DNA from 3 places in the Mesorhizobium sp. Mes31 genome. Region 3 is predicted to be linked to each of the others. Evidence: predicted binding sites of a transcription regulator. Region 3 holds the regulator's gene; each other region holds the start of a gene.
The links. Region 3 encodes PhoB, which activates phosphate uptake and scavenging genes when phosphate is short. Its sites were predicted from a motif close to TGTCATNNANCTGTCAT; they were not measured.
Positions count from the first base shown of each region.

Region 1 (2,265 bases), on a different contig from region 3:
GACGGCATCAGCCTGTCGAATTCGATGCGGATCACCGAACCGCGGCGGCGGCGCTTGAGCGCCGTCTCGAACAGACGCACCAGATCCTCGGACTCCTCCTCGACCTCGATATCGCTGTCTCGGATGATGCGGAACGTGCCGGAGCCCTTGACCTCATAGCCAGGGAACAGCTTGCCGATGTAAAGGCCGACCGCCTCTTCCAGCGGGATGAAGCGGACATGGCGCTTGCGGTCGGGCAAACGGATAAAACGCTTCAGCGCCACCGGCAGGCGCAGAAGTGCGCTCATCTCTTCGCCGTTCTTGCGATGGCGCAGTTGCAGCGCCATCGAGAAGCCGAGATTGGGGATGAACGGGAACGGATGCGCCGGGTCGATCGACAGCGGGGTGAGCACCGGAAACACCTGTTCCTGGAAGTGATCCTCCAGCCAGATCTTTTCGTCCTTGGTCAGCGCATCGCGGGTGATGCTCTCGATGCCTTCCTTGTTGAGCAGCACGGTAAGGGCCGAAAGGCTCTTCTGCTGGTCTTCCTGCAGCCGCTCGACCTCACGCAGAAGCTGTTCGAGCTGCTGTTCGGGGGTGCGTCCGTCGGGGCTCTTCAGCACGATGCCCTCGCGGACCTGCCCGGCGAGACCGGCGACGCGCACCATGAAAAACTCGTCGAGATTGGCGGCCGAGATCGACAGGAAGCGGACGCGCTCCAGCAGGGGATGATGGGTGTTCAGCGATTCCTCGAGAACGCGCCGGTTGAACTGCAACCAGGAAAACTCGCGATTGACGAAACGATCGGGATTGCCGCCCTCCGGGCTCGCTGCCTCGACATTGATGAATTCGCTCTGCACCGGCTTCAGTTCGTTCATAATTCCTGCTCTTCCCGCACCTAAAGCCGGTTAACCGGCTTAACTTATCCTCTGACAGGCTTTTGCGACAGTTTCATTTCATCGATCTTGCAAAGAGACCTGATATGATCCAGATGCAGATCAGACTGCGTTAAGGAGATGACGATGGCAGGCGGTTCCATTCCCCATTTTCAGAACGATGCGGGCCACCCGGCGATCGACATCGGCGTCAAGGAATTCATGTGCACGGGCGCCAACCCGCCTTTCGACCACCCGCATGTGTTTCTCGACATGGGCGACGACAATGAAAAAGTCTGCCCCTATTGCTCGACGCTCTACCGCTATTCGCCAAGGCTGAAGGCGACGGAAACGCAGCCGGCTGGCTGCATCTATATCGACCAGGCCGCCTGATTTCCAGCGACCGGCTGCAAATGGACGACATGCGCTCCGGGCAAGTCATCATCGCCGGGGCGGGCATCGCCGGGTTGACCGCGGCGCTGGCCTTCGCCGAACACGGCTACCCTGTGCAAGTGTTCGAACAGGCGCAGCGCATAGACGCGGTAGGCGCCGGTCTCCAGCTTTCTCCCAATGCAACACGCATCCTTCGCCAGCTCGGCGTGCTCGACCGGCTGCTGCCAACAGCAGTGCGGCCCGAAGCGGTGGTGCTGAAGGACGCCGCGACGCTGCGTGAACTGGCGCGCGTGCCACTTGGACAGTCCGCTGAAGCGCGCTGGCGGGCGCCCTACCTCGTGGCTCACCGCGCCGACCTGCAGGCGGCGCTGATGTCGCGCTTTGCCGAGATGCCGGATATTCATCTCACCACCGGCGCGCGCCTCGGCGGCATTGCCATCGGGACCCACGGCATCACGGCGAGTGTCGAGCTCGACGGCAAGACCATCGAGATGGAAGGCTCCCTGCTGGTCGGCGCCGACGGCGTCTGGTCGTCGGTGCGTGCGCTTGTCGATTCGACCAGGGGAGCGGCATCGCCAAGAAGCCGTTTTTCCGGTGAGCTGGCCTGGCGCACCACCGTTTCGGTCGACAGCGCCGCCGGGCAAGCCTTTGCCGCGATCGGCGCGGCCGACTGTGTGACGACCTTCCTGCATCCTGGCTTCCATATGGTCGCCTATCCCGTCAGCAAGGGCGACGCCTTCAACCTCGTCGCCTTCACCAGAGGCGAGCGTATCGCCGAGGGCTGGTCCGGCCATGCCGATCCCGGCATCCTCGCCGCCGCTATGCGCGGCACCGCGCCGGGCCTTGCAAGACTATTGGAAATGGCCGGCCCGTGGCTGACCTGGCCGCTCCATACGGTCGAGCAGAAGCAGCCCTGGACGACGCCGGACGGTATCGCGCTGATCGGCGACGCGGCGCATGCGATGACACCCTTCGCGGCACAAGGCGCGGCGATGGCGATCGAGGATGCGGCGACGCT
Region 1 covers NZ_JALJRL010000002.1:443,459-445,723, reverse strand. Annotated here, with positions in the region: gene NR193_RS04840 (RNA degradosome polyphosphate kinase) at 1-857, opposite strand, end outside; gene NR193_RS04835 (zinc-finger domain-containing protein) at 1,002-1,247, shown strand; gene NR193_RS04830 (FAD-dependent monooxygenase) at 1,268-2,265, shown strand, end outside.
Region 1: NR193_RS04840 (RNA degradosome polyphosphate kinase) is a predicted target of PhoB. The motif match lies at 922-938, and genes of this name have one in related genera.

Region 2 (2,265 bases), on a different contig from region 3:
CGAACACGTCGCGGCCATGCAATTCCTGCGCCGACAGCGTCGCCTTGCCGGCGAGAAAGTCATCGTAGCGGCTGGAGTAGGGATAGAAGTCGGCGGCACTCTGCTCGAAGGTGCCGAGCGCCTCGGCGGCGGCGTCGAAGGCGTCGTCCGGGTGGTCGAAAACCTGGTCGCCGAAAACGGCCTTGAATGCATCGGCATAGGCGGCCTTGCGCAGGGCAGCGCTGACGGCGGCGGTGTCCTTGTTGGCCATCTCGAACGGTGACAGCAGCGGAATCTCAGCCTGATCCTTGCCGCGGTCGGCACGGCCGTCCCAGGTCAGGCCGCCGGTCGGGCCGTTGTCGACGCTCTCGTCGCCTTCGTCCTCGGAATCGTAGAAATGCTCGGTGAAGGCGGGCACCGCCTGCAGGTAGCGAAGCGAAGGCACGGCGCGCAGCCCCGGCTGATCGAGGCGCGGCCCGCCCATCTCGACAGGTGCCGCCGAGGCCGGGCCGAAGGCATGATGCGGGTCATGGCAGGACGAGCAGGCCTGTTTGCCAGAGGCAGACAGCGACGGGTCGAAGAACATCCTGCGGCCAAGCGCCGTCAGCGCCTGCGCCCTGGCGAAGGCATCGGCTCGCGACATCGGCCCGGGATGGACGCTGCCGGTCCCGGCGCGGCCAATGCTTGCCGGCAAAATCGCGGCGATGCCGAGCATCGATGCGGCGATGATGATCCTCTTCCATTGTGCTGTCGCCATGTCGTCCGATCCGCCTTTTCGCCCGGGACTTAAGACCGCACTGCTACGGATTCATGACCGGTCTGCCCGCTCACGCAACCGTGTTCGCAGGCAAGGCAAATGTCACAAAGGTGACAAGGCACCGATCTAACGTTTTCATCCATGGCTCGCCGCCCGACCATGCATTGCCCCTCCAGCCAAGCCACGAGGCACCCGATGACGACGCTGAAGTTCCTTACCTCGCTTTGCCTCGCCGGCACGGCGCTGGCCTCTGTTCCGGTCGCCGCTTCCGCAGCACCGCCCAACTATGACAAGATCGACACCGTCGTCGTCATCTATGCCGAGAATCGCAGCTTCGATAATCTCTATGGCGGCTTTCCCGGCGCCAACGGCCTGGCCAATCTCTCCGCCGACCAGGTGCGCCAGCTCGACCGCGACGGCAAGCCGCTCGCCGAACTGCCGCCGGCCTGGGGCGGCCTGACCGCCAAGGGGGTGACGCCGCCGGTGACCGAGGAGCAGTCGGCGCACCTGGCCAATGCCAGCTTCGCCATCGACGATCCCAAGGGTTTCAACGAACAGACCTCGGTGATCACGCGCGACCTCTGGCATCGTTTCTACCAGGAGCAGATGCAGATCGATGGTGGCCGCAACGACAAGTTCGTCGCCTGGGCCGATTCAGGCAGCCTGGTGATGGGCCATTATGACGGCTCCGGTTTGCCGATGTGGGCGGTGGCGAAGAAATACGTGCTGGCCGACAATTTCTTCCAGGGCGCCTTCGGCGGCTCCTTCCTCAACCATTTCATGCTCGCTTGCGCCTGCGTACCGGTCTATCCCAATGCCGACACCAGCCCGGTCAAGGGGCAGATCGCCGTCGTCGAGGCCGATGGCACAACGCTGAAGGTCGCCGACAACTCGCCGGCCTCGGCGCTTGGCGGCCCGCCGAAATTCGTCAATGACGGCGCCATCACGCCCGACTTCCATGCCGTCAACACCATGCAGCCGCCCTATCAGCCGAGCAACAACAAGCCGGCCGCGGGCGGCGATCCGGCTTTGGCCGATCCGTCCGCGGCCAGCACGCTGCCGCCGCAGCACGACATCACCATCGGCGACCTGCTGTCGCTGAAGGGCGTCGCCTGGGCCTGGTATGCCGGCGCCTGGCAGGCAACGCTCGACGGCAAGAACGCGACGCCGGTGCCGAACTTCCAGTACCACCACCAGCCGTTCAATTACTTCGCGGCCTACGCGCCTGGCACCGCCGCGCGGGCCGAGCATCTGCGGGATGGCGGCCTGGACGGCGCTGCCTTCATCAAGGACATAGACGACGGCAAGCTGCCGGCCGTCACCTTCTACAAGCCGCAGGGCAACCTCAACGAACATGGCGGCTATGCCGATGTGGCGAGCGGCGACCAGCATCTCGCCGATGTCGTCTCGCATCTCGAGAAAAGCCCGCAATGGAGCCACATGCTGGTGGTCGTCACCTATGACGAGAATGGCGGCTTCTGGGACCATGTCGCGCCGCCGAAGGCCGACCGCTGGGGGCCGGGCAACCG
Region 2 covers NZ_JALJRL010000024.1:28,218-30,482, reverse strand. Annotated here, with positions in the region: gene NR193_RS28870 (cytochrome-c peroxidase) at 1-694, opposite strand, end outside; gene NR193_RS28865 (acid phosphatase) at 932-2,265, shown strand, end outside.
Region 2: NR193_RS28865 (acid phosphatase) is a predicted target of PhoB. The motif match lies at 836-852, and genes of this name have one in related genera.

Region 3 (2,265 bases):
ACCATGCATGACAATAGCGGCAACAGGGCGCGGATCGAGGCGAAAACGCGCCAGGTTCTGGCACTACCGGCCGTGCCGATCCTGCTCGGCGGCGACGATTCCGTGCCCATCCCCTTCCTCGCCGGCTTTGCGGATCACGGGCCGGTCTGGATCCTGCAGATCGACGCCCATATCGACTGGCGCGACGAGGTGCATGGCGAACGCTACGGCTATTCGAACCCGATGCGCCGCGCAAGCGAGATGCCGCATGTCGCCGGCATCGTGCAGGTCGGCATCCGTGGCGTCGGCAGCGCTCGCCTCACCGAAATCGAAGCGGCACGGCGCTATGGCAGCCGCTTTGTAACCGCCCGCGAGGTTCACGCCCAAGGCGTCGAAGCCGCTCTCCGGCATATTCCGGAAGGGGCGCGGGTCGTCGTAACTCTCGACTGCGACGGCCTCGATCCCGGTATCATGCCGGGCGTGGCGGCGCGTTCGCCCGGCGGCCTCACCTACACCCAGGTGGTCGATCTGATCGGGGGCCTCGGCAGACGGGCCAGGATCGCGGGATTCGACCTTGTCGAGCTTTATCCTCCCGCCGACATTGACGGCCTGTCGGCCCTGACCGCAGCGCGCCTTCTCGTCAACGTCATCGGCACCGTCGTCCGGCAGGTTTGAGCCCGGACTCTCGCTAGGGCAATTCCAGGAAAAGTGTGAAACGGTTTTCCGTCCGGAATTGCGTCAAAACAAAGAGTTAGAGCGGTTTGCCGTTTCCGTGAAACGGTGAACTGCTCTAGTCTTCCCTGATCGCGTAACCCGCCCCGCGGATCGTGCGGATGACATCGGGCATGCGGCCGTTGTTGACCGCCTTGCGCAACCGGCCGACATGCACGTCCACCGTGCGCTCGTCGATATAGATCGTCTCGCCCCAGACATTGTCGAGCAGCTGGCTGCGCGAGAAGACGCGGCCAGGATGGCGCATCATGAATTCGAGCAGGCGGAATTCGGTCGGCCCGAGCCGGATCTCGCTCTTCTTGCGATAGACCCGGTGCGACTCACGATCGAGCACGATGTCGCCAACCTTGAGCACGCTGGACAGCACTTCCGGCTTGGCGCGGCGCAGCAGCGCCTTGACCCTGGCCATGAACTCCGGTGTCGAGAACGGCTTGACCAGATAATCGTCGGCGCCCGTGGAAAGGCCGCGCACGCGGTCGCTCTCCTCGCCACGCGCGGTCAGCATGATGATTGGCAGCCGCTCGGTCTCGGGGCGCATTCTCAGCCGCCGGCAGAGTTCGATGCCTGAAACCGCCGGCACCATCCAGTCCAGCACCAGAAGGTCGGGGACGTTCTCCTGCAGCCGGATCTCGGCCTCGTCGCCGCGCGTCACCACCTCGACCTGGTAACCCTCGGACTCCAGATTGTAGCGGAGCAGCACACCGAGCGGCTCCTCATCCTCCACGACCATGATGCGTGGCGCGATCATCGGCTGCTTACCCCTGTCGTCATGCCGCCGGCGCGGACATTGCCGTCTCGTCCTGCTTCGGGCGATTGGCGGGTAGCTGTGTGCCGGTCAAAACATAATACGCATTCTCGGCGATGTTGGTCACGTGATCGCCGATGCGTTCGAGGTTCTTGGCGCAGAACAACAGATGCGTGCACGCGGTGATGTTGCGCGGATCCTCCATCATGTAGGTCAGGAGTTCGCGGAACACGGACGTGTACTTGACGTCGATGCGTTCGTCGTCGTTCCTGAGCTTGGCCAGCGCCGCCGCGTCGGCGGCGGCGTATTCCTCGATCACGCCCTGCACCTGGATCAGCACCAGCTGCGCCATCGCATCGATCGAGTGCGAAAGGTCGCGAGGCGTGACGCTGAGGCCAACGGTGCCGACGCGCTTGGCGATGTTCTTGGCAAGATCGCCGATGCGCTCGAGGTCGCCGGCCATGCGGATCGAACCGACGACATGGCGCAGATCGTCGGCCATCGGCTGCCGCTTGGCGATCAGAGTGATGGCGCGGTCGTCGAGTTCGCGCTGGCGCGCGTCCATGATCGCGTCGTCGGAGACAACGCGCTGTGCCAGGGCGTTGTCGGAATTCAGAAGTGCCTTGGTCGCACCGCCGACCATCGAGCCGGCGAGATCGCCCATGTCGCTGATGAGCTTGCTGATCTGTCCGAGATCCTCGTCGAAAGAAGCGACTGTATGTTCGCCCATGATCTTAGTCCTCGTATGTCTGAGCTCAGCCGAAGCGGCCGGTGATGTAGTCCTGCGTGCGCTTCTCGCGGGGCGACGT
Region 3 covers NZ_JALJRL010000012.1:57,167-59,431, forward strand. Annotated here, with positions in the region: gene NR193_RS20650 (agmatinase) at 1-654, shown strand, start outside; gene phoB (phosphate regulon transcriptional regulator PhoB) at 770-1,459, opposite strand; gene phoU (phosphate signaling complex protein PhoU) at 1,479-2,186, opposite strand; gene pstB (phosphate ABC transporter ATP-binding protein PstB) at 2,212-2,265, opposite strand, start outside.